Regions from separate parts of the Neorhizobium tomejilense genome, predicted to be linked through region 1. Evidence: riboswitches for the same ligand, from Rfam matches in the RefSeq annotation. Region 1 holds a riboswitch; each other region holds the start of a gene.
What was found. A riboswitch is a leader RNA that binds a small molecule or an ion and turns the genes downstream of it on or off. The one in region 1 is predicted to bind thiamine pyrophosphate.

Region 1 (5,248 bases):
TGCACGCCCGCGAGCACGATGACATCCGCATCCACGTCGATCGCCTTGCGAGCAAGCGCCAGGCTGTCGCCGACGATATCCGCAACGCCATGGAAGATTTCCGGCGTCTGATAGTTGTGAGCGAGGATGACGGCGTTGCGGGTACGCTTGAGTTCGAGGATCGCCGCGACATCCGCCTCGTAGCTCATCCATTCGGCCTTGGGGATGACGCGGCTGACACGATCGTAAAGCGAAGAAACCGAAACCGGAGAATTCATGAACAGCTCCTTTTATACTCGAAGTGAGTATATCCGGCGCAAAGAGATATTCTCGATTCGAGTTTATGTCAATTGCGTGAAAGCGGAAGTTTCGAACCGGACAGCGCACGCTCTTCAAGGACCGCATGACGGTAGCGGAAGAGCTTGGCGGGCCGGCCGCCGGTCTCGCTGGTCGCCTCGCCTGTTTCCTCGATCAGCTCCTGCTGGTCGATCAGCCGGCGGAAATTCGGCTTGTGCAGCGTCAAGCCAGCCAGCGCCTCGACGGTGCGCTGCAATTGCGACAGCGTAAAGCTCTCTGGCATCAGTTCGAACACCACCGGGCGGTACTTGATCTTGGCGCGCAGCCGCGCGATCCCGGTGGCCAGGATACGGCGGTGATCGGCAAACATTGACCGGCCGAAGCTTTTGGCCGGCGGACAACCGGCCTCCGCCACCAGCCCTGCCTCGTACATCAGTTCGTAACGCTGCAGGCCGAGATCCTCGTTCCATGCGGCGCCGTCGAGGCCGAAGGCAAAATCGACACGGCGCCGGCGGTGTTCGCGCCGCGCCGTTTCCGAAGCGACCCAATCCTGCAGGCGGTCGGTGATGGCCGCCTGTATCTCCGGCCTCCCTCCGCGATGATCTTCCCAGGGGAAATATTCGTACCAGCCGTGCCAGCCGGGTTTTCCGGCACCGGGCGCGGCCTGCTCGCGGACCAGGCCGAGATAGCTGATCGAGATCGTCCGCCCCTCGGCATCCTCATGGGTCCGGTCGCGGTCGGCGAAGGTATAGAGCTGTTCGAGATAACCGAGCGGATGGCCCGTCTGGTCCCCGACCCACTCGCGAAGCCCTGCCTGCAGGCTCCTGTGCCCAAGTTCGAAGGGGCCGGACGGCAGCGCATCTCCCGAGCGAACCGTCATCACGCGCGGCTCGTCGCCGGTGACGGCGGACAGAACCGCGATCAGTTCCGCATGGGCAAGTCCGATGGTCAAGCAAACTCCGGGGTACGTAACGTGCGATGCCATCTGGCATGGAAATCACGTTACGCGAACCCCGGCGTTCAAATCAAACAATATCAGCAGCTTGGCCTACCTGATTTCGACAGCAACGCCGGAGACCGGAGGCACGGTCTTGATCAGTCCCATTTCCTGCATGAAGGAGGCGAAGCGCTGGTAACGGCCCTGGTCGAGTGCGGCCGGACGCTTGGCAAAGCGCGGCAGCGTGTCGAAGAACGCGGTGCGGTTCAGTTCGTCGTCGAGGTTGGGATAGGCCTTGACGAACAGCTGCCAGGCTTCCTGCGGATGGTTGGTGATGAAGATCGAGGCCTGTTCGACCGCATGCAGGAAGCGCGGCAACCGGCTGTCGGCAGCAAGCGCGGTGCGGGTGACGAAGATCAGCTCGTCATAGGCCGGAACACCGTGCTCTTCCGGAAAAAACGCACGACCCGCATGGCCTTCCAGCTTCATCTGGGTCAGTTCGAAATTGCGGAACCCGCCGAGCGTCGCGTCCACCTTGCCGCCGATCAGCGACGGAGACAGGGAGAAATTGACGTTGATCAGTTCCACGTCGTCATTGGAAAGCCCTTCCGACGCCAGCATGCGCTTCAGCATCGCATCCTCGAAGCCGGTGACGGAAAAGCCGACCTTCTTGCCCTTCAGGTCCTTGAGGCTCTTGATCGGGCCGTCCGCCAGAACCGTGACGGTGTTCAAGGGCGTCTCGACCAGCGTGCCGAACCGCACCAGCGGCAGGCCTGCCTGATGATCCAGATAGAGGTTTGGCTGGTAATGGATGCCGATATCCGCCTGGCCGGCTGAAACCAACCTCGGCACAGCGGAGGCGTCGGACGGTGGGATGAGTTCGACATCGAGATTGGCATCAGCAAACAGCCCGCGCTGCTTGGCGACGACCATCGGCGCGTGGTCCGGATTGACGAACCATTCGAGCAGCACGCTGAGTTTGTCGGCCGCCTGCGCAGAAATCGGGGTGGCAAGGCTGGCCAGCGCGATGAAGGACGCGGTGAGGATACGGATCATGATCGGACGGAACTCCCTGATGCGGATGAAGATGAAGGGTCGGCTTCGCTGGCCCACGGGGCGAGCCCGGCGGTCAACCGGTCGATGAGAAGCCGCAAGATGAGGGTAAGAATTGCCAGTATTGTCATCGCTGCAAACACCGTGTCGGTCTGCATGCGGGCATTGGCCTGGACCATCACAAAGCCGAGCCCGCCGGACGCGCCGACCCACTCGCCGACGACCGCCCCGAGCGGCGCCAATGGTGCAGCGACCCGAAGACCGGAGACGAGGCTCGGGACCGCCAGCGGCACGCGCATCGACACCAGCGTCTGCCAGTGGTTCGCGCCCTCCAGCGAGACGGCGTCAAGGATTTCCTGATCGGTGCGGCGAAGACCGTCGGCAAAGGCCGACGCAACCGGAAAGAAGATGATGATCGTCGTCATCGCCACTTTCGAGGCGAGGCCGAAACCCAGCCAGAGAACCAGGATCGGCGCCAGCACGAAGACGGGAAAGGCCTGCAGGATCAGCACCATCGGCCAGACGAGACGACCAAGCCGCGGCAACGCGGCGACGCCGAAGGCCGTGGCGATGCCGAGGCCTGCGCCGATCGCGAGGCCCAGCGCGATTTCCGTCAGCGTGACGAGGCTGTTCTGCAGCAGGAAACCCGGCTGCCGCCCGAAGGCGGAAGCGACGGCAATCGGAGACGGCAGAATATAGCGGGGCGGAGCAAACAGCCAGACGCCCGCTTGCCAGAGGGCGACAAGCAGGACGAGGCCGATGACCGCATGGGACGCGCGCATGATGCTACGCGCCGAACCTGCACGCCGGGACCGGATGCCCTTTCGGGAAAACGCGAAGAATGGATGTCATCGGTCGATCTCCAGATCAGTCAATCACGGAGATCCAGGTGAAGCGGAGAAGAGAAAGTATCGTCGAATGACGCTTATTTCCGTTCCTACGCCGGCATGACCCGGATCAGGTTCAAGGGTCCGGCTCACCGCCATCTCAGCATCGTCAAGATGCCCCCCTCGGAAGAACACGATAACTGTCGGTTTTCGCTATGTCTGTCAAGCGGACCGGACGGTCCGCCGGCTATCGTTTCCAACTCACCGCGCGTAGAGACGGTCGAGGCGAACCACCCTGCCCAGCAAAGCCAGCGCGATGACGGTGAAGAGGATCAGGACGGCCGAGATGGCGTGCGCGGTCGGCTCCAGGCTGAAGGTCGATTCTGCGTAGATACGGACCGGCAGGGTCGTCAGGCGAGCCGTGGTGAGAAAGCTCGTCACCGTCACCTCGCCGAAGCTCAGCAGGAAGCCGACGATGCCAGCCGCAAACAGCCCCGGCGCCAGACCCGGCATGATGATCAGGAAAAACCGCCGCACCGGGCTTGCCCCGAGGCTCGCCGCCGCCTCCTCCTGCGCCCGGTCGAGCCCCATGACCGAGGTGGTCAGAAGCGTGATCGCAAACGGCAGGATGACGATCACGTGGATCGCCACGAGACCGAGGAAGGGCGGGATGATCAGGTAGATCTGCAGCAGCCGCAGCATTCCGACCCCGATCGCCACATGCGGCAGCGACATCGGCAGCAGCCAGAATGCCAGGAGCGCGGACCGGCCCTTGAACGGATAACGGGCGAGCGCGAAGGCCGCCGGCAGCGAAAGCGAAAGCGCCACCAGCATCGAGGTGACGGCAAGCCGCACCGACACCCAGAAGGCATCCGCATAGGTCCCGGCGAAAAACACCGCCTCGTACCATTTCAACGTGAAGCCGCGGAAGCCGGAGGCGGTCGCCTGCGGCACGTCGTTGAAACTCTGGATGCACACGAGCACCAACGGCAGCAACAGGAGCAGCAGCGAGGTGGCGAGCAGCAGCTTCGAGACGATCGGCCCGAAAATGTTGATGATCGGCACCAGCCAGCGCGGAATGCTCCACGGATTGCTGGGCTTGCCCTTCAGCCACGGCATCAGGCGGTTGAGCGAATAGGCGCAGAGCGCCGCGAAGGCGAGACCGGTGACGGTCATGATGATTGCGAGTGCTGCGGCAAGCGGCGCATTGAGGTTCTTGATCGCTTCCTGCAGCACCAGCATGCCCGTCGTCCAGACCTTCTTTCCGCCGAGCAGCGACGCGGAAACGTAGGCCGTGGTCGCCATCAGGAAAACGATCACAGTGCCGGAGCGCAGGCCGGGCAGCGAAAGCGGCAGGTCGACGGTGAGGAACCGAACCGCAGGAGAGGCCCCGAGGCTCTGGGCCGCTTCATGCACGCGCGGCGAGGTATTCTGCAGATTGTCGTAGAGCGCCAGCACCATGAAGGGCAGGAAGACCTGCGCCAGTGCGACCGCGACCGCACCGTGCGTGAACAGCATGTACCGGGCCGGCGGAATGCCGACCAGCCCGGTGACCGAATTGATCAGCCCTTCGGGTGCCAGCAGGAGGATGATGCCGAGCGAGCGCACCACGACATTGGTCAGCAGCGGAATGAGGATGACGGCGAACGCGGCCGCGCGGTATTTTACCGGCATCCGCGCCAGCCAGTGAGCGAGCGGATAACCGAGAAGCGCGGTGATCACGGTCACGCCGAGGCCGAGCAGGATGGTTTCGGAGACAACGCCGAAGTAGAAGCTGTCCGAGACGATATCCCGGAACTGCGCGATCGACGGCGTTATGAACAGCGGGCCGAAAGGATCGGGATACTCGTGCAGTGATAGCACGAGTACCACGAACATCGGCGCCGCGAAGGATAGAAGCAGCCAAAGGGTGACCGGCGCTGCAAGCGCCGGCCCGATCCAACGGTTCATCCTGCGATCTCCCGATCGTATTTTGCCTGCCATTTGGCGCGGCTGGCATTGATCACGTCCCAATCGAAATCGACGAGCTTGGCGACATCGGCATCGCCGAGCACGAGCTTCGACTTGATGTCGTCCGGGACCGTGATGTTGCTGACGGTCGGCGAGTAGTAGATCTGGCGCGCGTAGGCGAGCATGCAGGGTTCGGAGAGGTGCA
Region 2 (5,248 bases), on a different contig from region 1:
TGCTGTTCACCTCAGGTTATACGGAAAACTCGATCGTGCACGGCGGCCGGCTCGATCCCGGCGTCGAATTGCTCTCGAAACCCTATACCCGCGAGGCCTTGGCGCGAAAGATCCGTCACGTGCTGAACGGCCAGCAGCATCGCAACCGGGTGAGGGCGTCTTTTGCAGCCAAGCCGCCCGCCGCGCCGATCGGGCCGCGGCCGGTTCTGCCGCGTTATTCCGTGCTGCTGGTCGAGGACGATTTCCTGATCCGCATGAGCACGGCCGATCTGCTGGCCGAACTCGGGCACCAGGTTTCCGAAGCCTCGACCGCGGAGGAGGCTATTACGATGATAGAGGCGCGCAGCTTCGACGTTGTGGTCACCGATCTCGGCCTGCCGGGTCTTTCCGGCGGCGAGTTCGCACAGCAGGCGCGCAAGCTATCTCCCGATGTCGGCATTGTATTCGCGACCGGTAACGACCGCATTCCGGACGAAGCGGCAGTAGAAGGGGCAGTACTTCTGAAGAAGCCCTACGGCAGCCAGGAGATCGCAATAGCCTTCGAAAAGATTGCAGTGCAGAAGGGCTGAGAACCAGTCGTCTCGCCCTCACCACCACGCGTAAAAATGCGATACCGGGCCATGGCCGGTGCCGACGGTGAGGGTATCGGCGGCGGCGATCGCTCCGGCGAGATAGGTCTTGGCGACGGCGACCGCCTGCGCGGGCGAGGCACCCTTTGCGAGCTCAGCGGCGATCGCGCTGGACAGCGTGCACCCGGTGCCATGGGTGTTTCTGGTCGCGGTGCGCTTGCCTTCGAACCAGTGGATGCCGGTAGCGTCCGCCAATACGTCCGGGCTGTCCTCGCCTTCCAGATGACCGCCCTTCACCAGGACTGCCTTCGGCCCGATCTTCAGCAGCCGCTCAGCCTGGGCTGCCATCTCTTCGCGGGTCGTGGCGATCGCCTCGCCGAGTAGCGCCGCGGCTTCCGGCAGGTTGGGGGTGACGACGGTGGCAAGCGGCATCAGCTTATAGGTGACGGCGTCCACCGCATCGAGCGCCAGCAGCGGCGAACCGCCCTTGGCGATCATCACCGGATCGAGCACGATCGGCACGGTATCGCGATGGGGGCGTAGCACGTCGGCGACCGCCTCGGCGATCTCGGCATTGGCGATCATGCCGATCTTCACCGCGTCGACGCGCACGTCGAGAAAAATGGTGCGGATCTGGTTTGCGACGAAGGCGGCGGGCACGGCATGCACTCCGGTGACCCCTTGGGTATTTTGGGCGGTCAGCGCGGTCAGCGCCGCCATGCCATAGGTGCCGCGCGCCGCGAAGGTTTTCAGGTCCGCCTGGATGCCGGCGCCGCCGGAAGGGTCCGAACCGGCGATCGACAGGACATTCTTGATGCTCATGCGCGCGCCCTTTCGATTTCTGCGGCAATTCTGCGGGCTGCGGCTTCAGGATCGGGCTGGCCGCAGATAGCGGAGACCACCGCGATACCCTTTGCGCCGGCGGCCAGTGCGAGGCCGGCATGTTCCGCCTTGACGCCACCGATCGCGACCGCCGGAACCGGTGCCATGGCGACGATGCGCGCAAGCCCGTCGAAACCGATCGGCTGCTTGTGGTCGGGCTTGGTGCCGGTCGCAAAGACGGGACCGATGCCGACATAGTCGACGATGGACGGATCCAGCCGACGCGCCAGTTCCTCGGTCTCCACCGAGAGGCCGAGGATCATGCCATGGCCGGCGCGCTGCCGCGCCGCCGCCGCCGCCATGTCGCTCTGGCCGACATGCAGGCCTTCGGCGCCGATCGCGATCGCCGCCTCCACGTCGTCGTTGATGATCAGGGGCACGCCGGTGCCTGCCAGCACCGCCTTCAGCGCCCGGCCGGTTTCGATCATCTTTGCTGTATCCGCCTGCTTGTCGCGGAGCTGGACGATGGTCGCGCCGCCGGCGACGGCCAGCCTTGCCGTCTCGACCATGCCGATGTCGCGGCAGAGATCCGGGTCGAGGACGAGGTAGACGGAAAGATCGAAGGTCTTTTTCATGGGGAAACGATCCTTGCCTTGGCATCGAGCGTCTCTCCTGTCAGCGCCGCGAGACGGTCGAGGAAGATCGGCGAGAAGAAGCCGGGACCCGAGGCGGTGAAGGCCGCTTCCTCTCCCGCGACCGCGAACATCGCGAGTGCGGCGATCGTCGCCTCGAAGGGATCGTCCGTGCTTGCCGCAAAGGCGCCGACCAGGCAGGTGAGCGAGCAGCCGAGCGCGGTCACCTGCGGCATCAGGGCGGAGCCGCCAAGGATGCGGACCGAACGCCGGCCGTCGGTGACGAAATCCACTTCGCCGGTGACGGCTACTACGCAGGCCTGCCGCTGGGCGATGGCGATGGCGGAGCTTTCGGCCGCCGCAACGCTGTCACCGCTATCGACGCCATGGCCGCTCGACTGGCTGCCGGCCAGCGCGATGATTTCCGACGCATTGCCACGGATGATCGTCGGCCTCAGTTCCATGAGTTCGGCGAGCGCCGCGCGGCGATAGGCGGTGGCGTAATGGGCGACGGGATCGAGCACCCATGGCTTACCAGCTTCCGTGGCAGAGGCGGCCGCGGCCTTCATGCCGGCCAGGAAATCCGGCGAAAGGGTGCCGATATTGATCGTCAGGGCCGAAGCGATGCGGGCAAATTCGCCGGCTTCTTCCTTCGTATGCACCATGGCGGGGGAGGCGCCGGCGGCAAGCATCACGTTGGCTGCGATATTCATCGCTACGAAATTGGTGATGTTCTGGACGAGCGGGTTTTTGGCGCGCATCGCGGTCAGCAGCTGGCCGGGGGTCTCTGCAAGGGGCGTCGTCTGCATGTCTGCCTCGTTCGGCGGGGCAGGCGCTGGGCGCAATGTTGAACGCCCGGACGACTCCCTCCGCCAGCATGATCTGGTTCAGGTTCTAAGGGTGCTTCTCAGCCCGGCTCAGCCGGACGCCCCTGTCTTCACCATGGCTTACAGCAAAGAGAATGCGCTTCGCCAGTGATTTTTTCTGATTTTAGGCCTTGCAGCTCTAGTCGCTAGAGGTTGTAGAGACGGGGCTCGGTCCAAACGGGAAGAGACGATGAACGCCACGACACAGGCACGATACAAGGTTGGCGGCATGGATTGCGCCAGCTGCGCGACAAAGATCGACACGGCGGTTCGCCGCATGCCGGGCGTCGCGGACGTGTCCGTTTCGGTTGCGTCCGGCACGATGACGGTAAAGCACGACGGGACAGGCGATCTTGGCGCGATCGAGAAGAAGGTCGTGGGGCTTGGGTATACGCTGAGGGCGCTGGGTCAGAAGACGCCGGCCAACGTCGGAGCGAGCGGCCCCCTCACCCCGCCTCCGCTTCGCTCGGCGGACCTCTCCCCGAGGGGAGAGGAGGACGGAGACGGTGCGGCAAGTCTTCTTCTCCCCAGGGGGGAGAAGGTGGCCGCGGAGCGGTCGGATGAGGGGGAGGCCGGTCACGGCCAACATAGCCACGACGGCGGGCACGATCATTCCCACCACGACCACGCCACCACAGAAATCGAAAACCTGCACGGCCACGACCAGGGGCCGATGGACGGACCGTGGTGGAAATCGGCAAAGGGCCGCCTGACCATCCTGGTCGGGTTCGTGTTGACGGCGGCTTACGGGCTCGGCCATCTCGTCCCTGCTTATGGCCCCTATATCTTCACCGCCGCGATGTTGGTTGGCCTCGTGCCGATCGCCCGCCGCGCCATCATGGCAGCACTCGCTGGCACGCCGTTTTCGATCGAGATGCTGATGACGATCGCCGCCGTCGGCGCCGTTGTCATCAATGCGTCGGAAGAGGCCGCCGCCGTGGTTTTCCTCTTCCTCATCGGCGAATTGCTGGAAGGGGTCGCGGCCGGCAAGGCGCGCCAAAGCATCCAGAGCCTGACGGCGCTGGTGCCGAAAAACGCGCTGCTCGAAGAAAACGGCCAGACCCGCGAAGTGCCGGCCGAGAGCCTTGCCGTCGGCGCGATCATCCTCGTGCGTCCCGGCGACCGCATTTCGGCGGACGGCGTCATCATCGCCGGCGAAAGCGCGATCGACGAAGCGCCGGTGACGGGCGAAAGCACGCCGGTTGCCAAGGGCATCGACGATACGGTGTTTGCAGGCACGATCAACGGCGATGCGGCCTTGCGGGTTCGCGTGACGGCGGCTGCCGAGGACAATACGATTGCCCGCGTGGTTCGGCTGGTCGAGGAGGCGCAGGAAAGCAAGGCCCCGACCGAACGCTTCATCGACCGGTTCTCCCGCTATTACACGCCGGGTGTCGTCGCCGTTGCGGCTCTGGTCGCCATCCTGCCGCCGCTTGTGGCCGGTGCGTCCTGGAGCGAGTGGGTCTACAAGGGCCTGGCGATCCTGTTGATCGGCTGCCCCTGCGCGCTGGTCATCTCGACGCCTGCCGCAATTGCCGCATCGCTCTCGTCAGGCGCCCGCCGCGGCCTGCTGATGAAGGGTGGCGCGGTGCTGGAGACGCTCGGCAAGATCACAGCCGTCGCGCTCGACAAGACCGGCACGCTGACGGCCGGCAGGCCCCAGGTGACCGATGTCATCGCCTTCGGCCGCAATGCGGAAGATGTGCTGCGCTTTGCCGCCGCGCTCGAAACGGGCTCCAGCCATCCACTCGCCGTCGCCATCCTTGCCAAGGCTGCCGATGACGAGGTCGAGATTCCGGCTGCGACGGATGCGCGGGCGCTCGGCGGCAAGGGTGTCACGGCGACGGTCGAAGGCCAGGAGGTGTTTTTCGGTTCGCCCAAGGCAGCGGCCGAGCGGGTCTCGCTGCCGATGGCGCATTCCCGCCGGATCACCGGCCTCAACGACGAGGGCAAGACTGTCTCGGTGCTGATCGTCGGCGGGGTCCTTGCCGGTGCTGTCGCCATGCGCGACGAACCGCGTCCCGACGCCAGGGCGGGTCTCAAGGCGCTAACCGATGCCGGCGTCAGGACCGTCATGCTGACCGGCGACAATGCCCGCACCGCGACCGCGATCGGCAAGGATCTCGGCATCGAGGTGCGCGCCGAGCTGATGCCGGCAGACAAGAGCCGCATCGTCGGCGAGCTGAGAAGCGAGGGCTACGTGGTCGGCAAGGTCGGCGACGGCATCAACGACGCCCCGGCACTCGCTGCCGCCGATGTCGGCATCGCGATGGGCGGCGGCACCGACGTGGCACTCGAAACCGCCGATGCCGCAACGCTGCACGGCCGGGTCGGCGACATCGCCGCGATGATCGCGCTG
Region 3 (5,248 bases), 1.6 Mb from region 1:
GGTAGATTTCGCCACTTCCGAAATCCTCAGCGCCTGCTGTTCAGGCTGGGCGAACGCCTTGTGGTTCAGCCAGGCGAGATGGCTCGCCAGCAGCTCGAAATTGGCGCCGATCTGCCGGAGCGTGTTGAACGCGTATTTGTGAAAGAAGCCGAAATCCCTCTCGGCGATCCGCTCCACCTGTGCCGGGAAGACTTTGCCGAACGCGCGTATTGGATTCTCTTCCGGCCGCCGGGGAAAATGATGCCTGAGCAGCTTCCACGCGGTTTCGCGAATTTCCCTCGCGTCCGGATAGGCGGCGGGGAACTTGGCAAATTCGGTATAGGGCAGGAAGGGCAGCGCCTCCGGGCTGGCGTTCAACTGGAACAGGCCATCGAAATCCTCGCCGGAAAGGGTGAAGAAGCCGCCATTGTGAAAATAGTCGAGCTCGCGGCGTTCGAGGTCCAGCCGGTTGATCGCGACCGTCGTCTTGCCGTGTTCCTGGCGATAGGCGACGCCGCGCGTATCGGGCAGATAAAAGCTGTCGAGTTCGAGCAGCGTCAGCCGGCCGCGGCGGATCTGCTCCGCAACATGCCATTCCGGCCGGTCGAAGATCGCCAGTTCGGTCACGCGGATGCCGAACAGGGTCTCGAGGTCTTCGAGCGGCACCTTGAAGAAGGTGAACTGGTCGCCTTCGAAATCCTGGGTCAGGGTGAAACCGAGCATGGCTTCCGGTGGCAGGCCCTGTGCCGAAAGCACCTCTATCCACAGATCGACGTAACAATTCGTCTCCGGCCACATGCGCTCGGCCGAATGCAGCGCATGCGTCCTGTAGTTCGCCGGATCGAGCGCCGGAAATACCGCCGTCATTGGATCAGCCCCAGAGCGCGGCGCGGACGGAGCCCGGCCACTCTTTTACGTCCAGACCGTGGGTGTGGAAGAGCGCAAGCGCGATGCGTTCGAGGCCGAAACCAACGCAGGCCGTGTGAGCGACGCTGCCATCCTCCAGGTTGAGGCCCCATTTCAGGCCGAAACTGTCCTGATGATAATTGAAGCTCATGCAGGCGGTGGGCTTGGCGACGGAGGTGATCGGGATCAGGAGTTCGAACTTCAGGTTCTGGTCGCGCTGGTTGTTGACCAGCATCTTGCCGGCGCGGCCGAAGAACGGGTCGTTGGCGATGTCGATCTCCACCTCGAGGCCGAGCGACTTCATCATCTCGACGCCGCGATCCATCCACAGCTGGCGAAAATCGGTGACGTGGCTCTCGGTGCCCATGCAGACATATTCGCGCATGCGGAAAAGCTGCTGGCGGGCCGGATCCTTGGAGGGCTCGTGGCGGAAGCAGTAGCTCTGCAGGTCGAAGAGAGCGCCGCCGGCTGGCAGGCTGCCGCGCCGCGCCACGGTCGGATAGAGCGGATAGCAGGCGGCCGGCGTCAGCACGATGTCGGTTGCTTCCTGGCCCTTGGTCCAGTCCTCCTCGCCGACTTCCATGCATTTCAGCAGGCTCATATGGTCGAGTTCGTTGCCGCAGAACGAATGCACCGTGCCGGCGAGCTGCGGAAAGCTCTTCATATAGCCGCTGGTCTCGAAGAAGGCGCGGTTCATGCCCGGCGGGAAGCGCATCGCCTCGGCACCGTCGCCGCCGCCGACCTTGTCGATCAACCGCTCGAAGGCGGCGATGACGTCTTCGAACTGGCCGCTGCGGCCATACAGGCCGTCGACGCCGGTCTCGATCAGCAGGCCTGCATCGAACAGGCGGTCGAGAAATGAAACTTGCATATCCATGGCTTTACCTCATTCTTTTCAATGGTTTACATATGAAATGATCGGGGCGTCAGCCGAGCAGGCTGGTGTCCGGTTTCTGAACGAGCAGCATGGTCGACGTATTGCCGAGGATGCGGTCGTTGGAAATCATCAGCTGGGCGGAATGCGCGTCGCGCAGATGCCGGCCGAGACTGTAGGGCGTGCCGTTCTTGTAGCCCATGATGCCGCAGATGATCATCGCCTGGTTGATGATGGTCAGGATCGTCTCGGAGGAAGCCAGCTTGACGTTGTTCATGGCGATCGAAAACGCCATGGACGACAGCTGGTCGTGATCCGCCTTGGCATCCGCGTAGATCCTGAGGCCGGAGAGGATGCCGGCCTTGAGGAGCTGCAGCAGGTTCGAGGCTTCGGCGAGCCTCAGCGCGCCGGGCGGCTGGGTGCCGCCGGCCTTGCGGGCGGCGGCGCGCACGAAGGCCTGGGCGCGCAGTACCGCATCGGCGGCGATCCCGTACCAGACCGCGCTCCAGAGGAGATGCGAGGTGGCGAGCATCGATTGCGCCGCGATCTCGGCGAACGGCTTTGGAAAGATCTGGACGGACGGCGCCTCGCCCCTGAAGAGGAAACCGTCGGAGCAGGTGCCGCGCATGCCGAGCGTATCCCAGTCGACGGTCTTCTGCAGGGTATACTGGCCTTGCTTGAAGACCGTCATGACCTGGTCGGTCGGTGCGGCCTTCTCGTTGGAGCGCGAGGTGACCATGATCACATCGGCGTGGGCGCCGTAGGAAATCACGGTCGCATCCTTGGTCAGGCGGCAGATGTCGCCATCGACCTCGATCGCGCAGATGGAGTTGCGCATATTGCCGCCGATGCCGCCCTCGGTCGTCGCGGAAGCGACGAGAAGCTGGCGGCCGGCAAGCTCGCGCATGAAGTCCCTATGCCATTCGCTGTCGCCACCGTGCTCCACCAGGCTCGAAACCTTGATCTGGTGCATGGCGAAAACCATGGCGCTCGCGGCGCAGGCCTGTCCCAGGATGGAGCAGACCTCGGCGATCTCGGCGATCGAAGCGCCCTCGCCGCCGAACGCGGCCGGGATCTGGATGCCGATCAGGCGCTCGGCCTTCATGGCGTCGACCGCCTCCCGGGGGAAGCGGCCGTCATGATCGACGCGGTCGGCAAATTCGGCCGCTACGGTTGCCACGCGGTGAGCGCGGGCGCTCAGGCTCATGTCGGCGGCAAAGGCGGGGAGGCTCATCTCAAGCGGCCTCGCGCGCTTTCAGGATATGCGAAACCGTCTGCTCGATCGCGGCTATGCTGGCGAAGGACTTGCGGTTCAAAAGGCTGTCGGGAAACTCGATGTCGAAAGCCTCTTCCAGGCCGAGCATCAGTTGTACGGATGCAAATGAGGAGAGGCCGGCCGCATAAAGATCGGCCCCGTCTTCCAGCTCGGTCACCGCGACCGGAAGGCCGCCTACCCGTGTGAGCAATTCGCGAATGGTCTCGTTCATCTCGACATCTCCGGATCGTTCAAATTCTGCGTTCATCGCTGGGGACGTTACTACGCGGGAAAGCCTAAGATTCCAGCAATAAACGTCGTGAAGTTAGGGCTGCGGGATTCCGTAAAATCCGATCGATCGCCATCCGCATGCCCCGGCTTGACATCAACGGCCCGCGGGTTTCTGATGGCGCCATTCACCAGGGGGGTCCCGTCAAGGGGCTGAGATACTGCTGGTCGGACCGGCTTTGGCCGGCCGAGGCGCAGTGACCCGTTGAACCTGATCCAGTTCATACTGGCGTAGGGACGGTGCGGGCGCTGCGGTAACAAGGGCGGGAAACCGTCCTTCGCATTCCGGGGTGTTTTTCCATCATTCCAACACTGGAACTGGGTCTCCAAACGTCAAACCTTGGAGCCTTGAACCATGAATATCGCAACCACCAAGCTCACTCCGGTCGTTACCACCGGCCCGCTTCCCGCCTCCACGAAGGTCCTGAAAGCAGGAACGATCCACCCGGACATCCGCGTGCCGATGCGCCAGATCGCGTTGCATCCGACCTCCGGCGAACCGCCGGTCACCGTCTACGATTCCTCCGGTCCCTATACCGTCGAAGGTGCCGCGATCAGCATCGATGCCGGCCTGCCGCGCCTGCGCGAAAGCTGGATTCTCGCCCGCGGCGACGTCGAAATCTATCAGGGCCGCATTGTCAGGCCGGAGGACAACGGCTTCGTGTCCGAAAGCCATCTGACGCCGGAATTCCCGGTCCGCAACCAGCCTTTCAAGTCAAAGGGAGGCAGGGCCGTCACCCAGCTCGCCTATGCGCGAGCCGGCATCATCACGCCGGAGATGGAATTCGTTGCCATCCGCGAGAACCTCGGCCGGCAGGCGGCCAGGGAACCGCTCGTCCGCGACGGTGAAAGTTTCGGTGCCCATGTGCCGGATTTCGTGACGCCCGAGTTCGTTCGGCGCGAAGTCGCGGAAGGCAGGGCAATCATTCCCGCCAACATCAACCATCCCGAATCCGAACCGATGATCATCGGCCGCAACTTCCTGGTGAAGATCAATGCCAATATCGGCAATTCGGCCGTCACCTCGTCGATGGCCGAGGAAGTCGAGAAGATGGTCTGGGCGATCCGCTGGGGCGCCGATACGGTCATGGACCTGTCGACCGGCCGCAACATCCACAATATCCGCGACTGGATCATCCGCAATTCGCCGGTGCCGATCGGCACCGTGCCGCTCTATCAGGCGCTCGAAAAGGTCAACGGCATTGCCGAGGACCTGACCTGGGAGGTCTATCGCGACACGCTGATCGAACAGGCCGAACAGGGCGTCGATTATTTCACCATCCATGCCGGCGTGCGGCTCGCCTATATCCCGCTCACCGTCAACCGCGTCACCGGCATCGTTTCCCGCGGCGGCTCGATCATGGCCAAGTGGTGTCTGCACCACCACAAGGAGAGTTTTCTCTACGAGCATTTCGAGGAGATCTGCGACATCGCCCGGGCCTGTGACGTCTCGTTCTCGCTCGGCGATGGTCTTCGCCCGGGTTCGATCGCCGATGCCAACGATGCGGCCCAGTTCGCGGAACTGGAGACCCTTGGGGAGCTGACGAAGATCGCCTGGGCGAAGGATTGCCAGGTGATGATAGAAGGCCCCGGCCATGTGCCGATGCACAAGATCAAGGCCAACATGGACAAGCAGCTCGCGGTCTGCGGCGAGGCGCCGTTCTATACGCTCGGGCCGCTGACCACCGATATCGCGCCGGGCTATGACCACATTACGTCGGGCATCGGGGCGGCGATGATCGGCTGGTTCGGCACGGCCATGCTCTGCTACGTGACGCCGAAGGAACATCTCGGCCTGCCGGACCGCAACGACGTCAAGGTTGGGGTCATCACCTACAAGATCGCCGCACATGCTGCCGATCTCGCCAAAGGCCATCCGGCGGCCCAGGTGCGCGACGACGCGCTGTCGCGCGCCCGCTTCGAGTTCCGCTGGGAGGACCAGTTCA
Region 4 (5,248 bases), 1.4 Mb from region 1:
AGCAGCGACAGCGCTATGGCGCGCGGAGGGTCGAAATCGAAACGCAGCGACTGGTAGATCGCCACTTCGAGCGTGGTCGCGGCCGGCCCGCCGCCGAGCACCAGGACGAGCGTGAAGCTCGTGGCGCACAGCATGAAGATCAGGCCGGCAATGCCGGGGATGACTCGGCGGGCCGCCGGCCACTCGATGAAGCGGAAAACGGAGAAGGGCTTCATCCCGAGGCTGGAGGAGAGCAGCCAATATTCCGGCGGCAGGCGCTCCAGCGCGGCAAGCAGCAGTCTCGCGGCGAGCGGCAGGTTGAAGAACACATGTGCCAGCAATATGCCGGAAAGCCCGTAAATGCTGACCGGCTGTTCGAGGCCAAGCTTCAACAGCAGGCTGTTCATCGCCCCCTGCCGCCCCCAGATACCGATCAGGCCGAGCGCGCCGATCAGCACCGGCAGGCCCATCGGCAATGCCATCAGCCGGATGACCCATACACGGCCCGGAAAGCGCGGACGGCGTGCGAGCGCGAGTGCGACGGGAAGGGCGAAGACGACCGACAGCAGCGTCGAAAGAACCGCCTGCAGCAGGGTGAAACGCAGAATTCGCCAGGTATAGGCGGTGAACAGCCGGCTTTGGGTGTTGCCGGCGTCCCAGGAGAGAAGGGCGGCGACTGCGATGCCGACGAAGAGGGCGATGCCGATCAGGCTCAGCAGCCCCCAGCCTATCCCGCGTCTCCGCTCGGCCCTCGTCAGCATGGGATCAGTTCATGCTCATGGCGGTCAGCCATTCGTCGATCCAGGCCTGCCGGTTCTTGGCCACCTGGTCCGACCCCATCAGGAAAGTCTTGGTCGGCTGCACCAGCTTGTTGAATGCGTCGGGGAGCGGCTGGGAGGTCTTGGCGGCCGGCATCATCCAGTTGGTGGTCGGGATGACGTCCTGGAAGGCCGGCGAAATCATGAATTTCAGGAACTGTTTCGCCAGATCCTTTTCCTTCGCCCCCTTCAGCATGCCGGCAACTTCGATCTGGATGTAATGGCCTTCGGAGAACGAGGCGGCCTGGTAGCGCTCCGTCTTCTCCTCGACCATGTGATAGGCCGGCGAGGTCGTGTAGGAAAACACCATCGGCACTTCGCCCTTGGTGAACAGGCCATAGGCCTCCGACCAGCCCGGCGTGACGGTCAGCACGCGTTTCCTGAGCTTCGCCCAGGCCTCCGGTGCCTGGTCGCCATAAACCGATTTCACCCAGAGCAGCAGGCCGAGGCCGGGTGTCGAGGTGCGCGGGTCCTCGATGGCGATCTTCTGCGCCGGATCGCCGTCCACCAGTTCCTTGAGGCTTTTCGGCGGGTTCTTGATCGCCTGCGTATCGTAGACAACGGCGAAATGGCCGTAGTCGTAGGGGATGAACGTGTCGTCGCTGTAATTGCCGGGGACCTTGGCCGCCGAAGCGTCGAGCCCGTGCGGCTCGAACAGGCCGGTCGCCTTCGCCTCGGAGATCAGGTTGGTATCGAGGCCGAGCGCGATATCGGCGTCGGTGCCTTTGCCCTCCAGTTTCAGGCGGGTCAGAAGCGCCACGCCATCGGCGACGCCGACGAAATTGAGCTTGCAGGCGCAGGTCTTTTCGAACGCCTCTTTCACCTTGGGACCCGGACCCCAATCGGAGACGAAGCTCTCGTAGGTGTAGATGGTCAGCGTCTTTTCCTGCGCTTCGGCCGGCGCGGAAAGGGAAAGGGCGGCAGCGGCCGCGAATATAGAAAGAATGGTGCTGCGCATCAGCGTCTCCTCGTTTTGGTGACAAAGGGGAATAGGCGCTGATGAAGAGCCGTCTAATCCCTCCGCCGGTGTTAACCGGATCAGGTTCCGCGGGTTGGCCAAAGGCCTCTCAGCCGCACGAAAACGCGCGGCACCCCGTTAGAGCAGGATCAGATTTAGCGGCGAGGCGAATGGCTGGCAAGAGGCGGTCTGCGGCCGGCTCAAGGCGCATTCGGCAGGTGCAACACGGCTCAGTGGTTTTGCGGAAACACTTTCAGTTCACGCGGAACGATCGCCATGCCGCCCAGCCGGTTGGCAACGGCGTAGTCGATGGTCTTCTCGACCACATCGGGCATGACCGGTTTGGTGAGAACGCCGAGCGAGCCTTCGACGCCGGCTTCCACATCGTCCGGATTACCGGTCATGAACACGACGGTGATGCCATATTGCTCGGCAAGCTCGCGGCCGATCTCCGGACCGGTCCGGCCGTCCGAAAGATTGACGTCGACCAGGGCGATATCGGCATAGGCGGCGAGCGCCAGGGCATGTTTGCGGGCATTGGCAAAACCGGCGACTTTCAGGCCCATGGCTTCGATCGTCTCGGCAACATCGAGCGCGATCAGAAACTCGTCTTCGACAATCATAACTCTTTGATTCATCGCCTCAGTGGCCAGCCGACGACGCGTAACATTTGTCAGCATTGGATGTCCCCATTCGGTTGATCGGTTCCTGGCAGGCCGATCCGTCCCCGGGACATTTCGACCACTACTCACACCCCAGAACGCCCCGGGACATCATATGTTCCGCTCCGCGACAAATATTTTTCTAGCTAACTATCTGTTAAGCTTAACAAATCACAAATCAGCCTTCGATTTCCTCACGCAGCATTTCGAGTTCCAGCCATTCTTCTTCCATTTTGCTGATGCTTTGGCGCAGCTTTTCCATCTCCGCAGCCAGCTTGTTGAAGGCGGCGGGATCCTTGGTGAAGAGGTTGGGGTCGGCCATTTTCTTCTCGCGGGCGGCGATCTCGGCTTCGGCTTTGGCCATTTCCTTCGGCAGGTTCTCGAGCGCGAATTTCTGCTTGAAGGAAAGCTTGCCTTTGCCCTTGGGGGTGCCAGAAACCGATGCTGCAGTATCGGTTTTTGCCCTGTCAGCTTTTTCCGTGCGGCGCCTTTCCTCCAGCGCGCCCTTCCGCTGCGCCAGCATATCCGTGTAGCCGCCGGCATATTCGATCCAGCGGCCGTCCGGTGCGTCCGGATTGGCGGGGGCGATGGTCGAGGTCACGGTGCGGTCGAGGAAGTCACGGTCGTGGCTGACGAGGATGACGGTGCCGGTATAGCCGGCGACGATTTCCTGCAGCAGGTCCAGCGTCTCGATGTCGAGGTCGTTGGTCGGTTCGTCCAATATCAGGAGGTTGGACGGCCGGGCCATGATGCGGGCGAGCATCAGCCGGGCGCGCTCGCCGCCGGAAAGGTTCCTGATCGGTGTCCTGATCTGCTCCGGCTGGAACAGGAAATCCTTCATGTAGCCTGCGACATGCCGCTGTTCGCCGTTGACCAGCAGCGTCTCGCCGCGTCCATCCGTCAGATAGTGGGACAGCGTGTCCTCGGGGTCCAGGTCCTCGCGCTTCTGGTCGAGCGTGGCGATTTCCAGGTTGGTGCCGAGCTTGACGGTGCCGGTGTCAGGCGCCAGCTGGCCGGTCAGCATCTTCAGAAGCGTCGTCTTGCCGGCACCGTTCGGGCCGACGAGACCGATGCAGTCGCCGCGATGCACGCGGATCGAGAACGGCGCGACGATGATCCGCTCGTCGTAGCTCTTGGTGATGTTTTCGGCCTCGATGACCAGCTTGCCGGATTCACGGCCTTCGCTGACGCTCGCCTGCACGGTGCCCTGCGGTCCTTTGTGGCCGCGGTAATTGCCGCGCATCGTCTGCAACTCGCCGAGGCGGCGCATGTTGCGCTTGCGGCGGGCCGTCACGCCGTAGCGCAGCCAGTGCTCCTCGCGCTCGATCGCCTTGCCGAGCTTGTGCTGTTCCAGCTCTTCCGCCTCCAGCACCTCGTCGCGCCACGCTTCGAACTCGCCGAAACCGCGGTTGAGGCGTCGTGACGTGCCGCGATCGAGCCAGACCGTGGCATTCGAGACTTTTTCGAGGAAGCGCCTGTCGTGCGAGATCACCACCAGCGCGCTTCTGGTCTTGCGCAGCTCCTCTTCCAGCCATTCGATGGTCGGCAGGTCGAGATGGTTGGTGGGCTCGTCGAGCATCAGGATGTCCGGCTCGGGCGCCATGACGCGGGCAAGTGCTGCGCGTCGGGATTCTCCGCCGGAGAGCGTGTTCGGGTGTTCCTGGCCGGTGAGGCCCAGATGTTCGAGCAGGTAGGTGACGCGATAGGGATCGTCGCCCGGGCCGAGGCCTGCTTCGGCATAGGCCTGCACCGTCGAATAATCGGCGAAATCCGGCGCCTGTTCGAGATAGCGGATGGTCGAGGAGGGATGGCGGAACACCTCGCCCGACTGGGGCTCGACCATGCCGGCGGCGATCTTCATCAGCGTCGACTTGCCGGAACCGTTGCGGCCGACGAGGCAGATGCGGTCGCCCGGCTCTACCTGCATGCCGGCGCCGGCGAGAAGCGGCGCGCCGCCGAAGCTCAGAAAAATATCGTCAAGTTTCAGAATTGGGGGCGCCAACAGTCAGGCTCCTGTAAAGTCGTGGGGGCGGGCAAGGATCATGGCCTTGCCCTTCCTCAAATGGAATTCCACCCGGCCTTCTGCAACGTTCGAGACGGTGCGCGAGGAGCCGAAGGGGAGCGAGAAGTTGTCGAGCGGATAACGTGCGCCGATGATATCGAGCCCTTCCAGGTCGGAAAAACCGATGACCGAAAACAGCGAACCCTTCGGCAGGTCCAGGGTCCTTGTGCCCGGCAGCAGCGGCACGGCCTCCTCGTCGCCCGACGTCAGCAGGATGTCAAGGTCGCGTTCGGCCAGGCTCATGGCGTGAAAGAGATGCTGAAGCGCATGGTCGCTGCGCTCGCCGCCGAGCGCGCCGGCAAGGATCAGCCTCGTCGCGCCGCGTTCGATGGCTTCGGCCGTTGCGATCTCACCGTCCGTCTCGTTCTTGGCCGGCGGAAAGGCCTGCCGCTCGACATGCGGGAACTGCGCGATCAGCGCGGCGTCGGAGGAATCGAAATCGCCGACCCAGAGTTCAGGCTTCACGCCGAGTGCTGACGCATGGCGCATGCCGCTATCGGCCGCGATGAAGCGGCTGCCGGCGATCGTGTCCCGCAGGCGATCGGTGACGCGCAAATTGCCGCCGAGCAGAATGGTGAAGGTCGAATGGGTCATGTGCATTGCCCATAGCGCAAAGCCGGTGGAAAGGGAAAGCTGTTGCACCGCCACGGGTGAGCTTTTAGTTTGCGGCGCGTTTACCGATCAGGATCACGAGATGCAGTTTCAGGGTACAGCGGACTATATTGCCGACAAGGATCTGATGGTGGCGGTCAATGCTGCGATCCGGCTC

Region 2: it holds a riboswitch for thiamine pyrophosphate, as region 1 does, so the genes downstream of both, thiM (hydroxyethylthiazole kinase) here and ACSQ3G_RS11695 (ABC transporter permease) in region 1, are expected to answer to the same signal.
Region 3: it holds a riboswitch for thiamine pyrophosphate, as region 1 does, so the genes downstream of both, thiC (phosphomethylpyrimidine synthase ThiC) here and ACSQ3G_RS11695 (ABC transporter permease) in region 1, are expected to answer to the same signal.
Region 4: it holds a riboswitch for thiamine pyrophosphate, as region 1 does, so the genes downstream of both, thiB (thiamine ABC transporter substrate binding subunit) here and ACSQ3G_RS11695 (ABC transporter permease) in region 1, are expected to answer to the same signal.

The regions. Positions count from the first base shown of each region.
Region 1 is NZ_CAXUSO020000001.1:2,298,644-2,303,891, forward strand. It holds gene nadA (quinolinate synthase NadA) at 1-257, opposite strand, end outside; gene ACSQ3G_RS11685 (NUDIX hydrolase) at 326-1,228, opposite strand; gene ACSQ3G_RS11690 (ABC transporter substrate-binding protein) at 1,325-2,269, opposite strand; gene ACSQ3G_RS11695 (ABC transporter permease) at 2,266-3,048, opposite strand; TPP riboswitch at 3,184-3,287, opposite strand; gene ACSQ3G_RS11700 (ABC transporter permease subunit) at 3,355-5,043, opposite strand; gene ACSQ3G_RS11705 (ABC transporter substrate-binding protein) at 5,040-5,248, opposite strand, start outside.
Region 2 is NZ_CAXUSO020000002.1:356,043-361,290, forward strand. It holds gene ACSQ3G_RS24460 (response regulator) at 1-569, shown strand, start outside; gene thiD (bifunctional hydroxymethylpyrimidine kinase/phosphomethylpyrimidine kinase) at 588-1,391, opposite strand; gene thiE (thiamine phosphate synthase) at 1,388-2,026, opposite strand; gene thiM (hydroxyethylthiazole kinase) at 2,023-2,832, opposite strand; TPP riboswitch at 2,871-2,966, opposite strand; gene ACSQ3G_RS24480 (heavy metal translocating P-type ATPase) at 3,080-5,248, shown strand, end outside.
Region 3 is NZ_CAXUSO020000001.1:3,936,189-3,941,436, reverse strand. It holds gene ACSQ3G_RS19445 (DUF1839 family protein) at 1-846, opposite strand, end outside; gene ACSQ3G_RS19440 (amino acid--[acyl-carrier-protein] ligase) at 851-1,762, opposite strand; gene ACSQ3G_RS19435 (acyl-CoA dehydrogenase family protein) at 1,812-2,993, opposite strand; gene ACSQ3G_RS19430 (acyl carrier protein) at 2,995-3,246, opposite strand; TPP riboswitch at 3,426-3,558, shown strand; gene thiC (phosphomethylpyrimidine synthase ThiC) at 3,658-5,248, shown strand, end outside.
Region 4 is NZ_CAXUSO020000001.1:3,690,708-3,695,955, reverse strand. It holds gene thiP (thiamine/thiamine pyrophosphate ABC transporter permease ThiP) at 1-740, opposite strand, end outside; gene thiB (thiamine ABC transporter substrate binding subunit) at 745-1,755, opposite strand; TPP riboswitch at 1,796-1,903, opposite strand; gene ACSQ3G_RS18410 (response regulator) at 1,986-2,435, opposite strand; gene ACSQ3G_RS18405 (ABC-F family ATP-binding cassette domain-containing protein) at 2,596-4,419, opposite strand; gene ACSQ3G_RS18400 (thiamine diphosphokinase) at 4,423-5,079, opposite strand; gene ACSQ3G_RS18395 (AAA family ATPase) at 5,174-5,248, shown strand, end outside.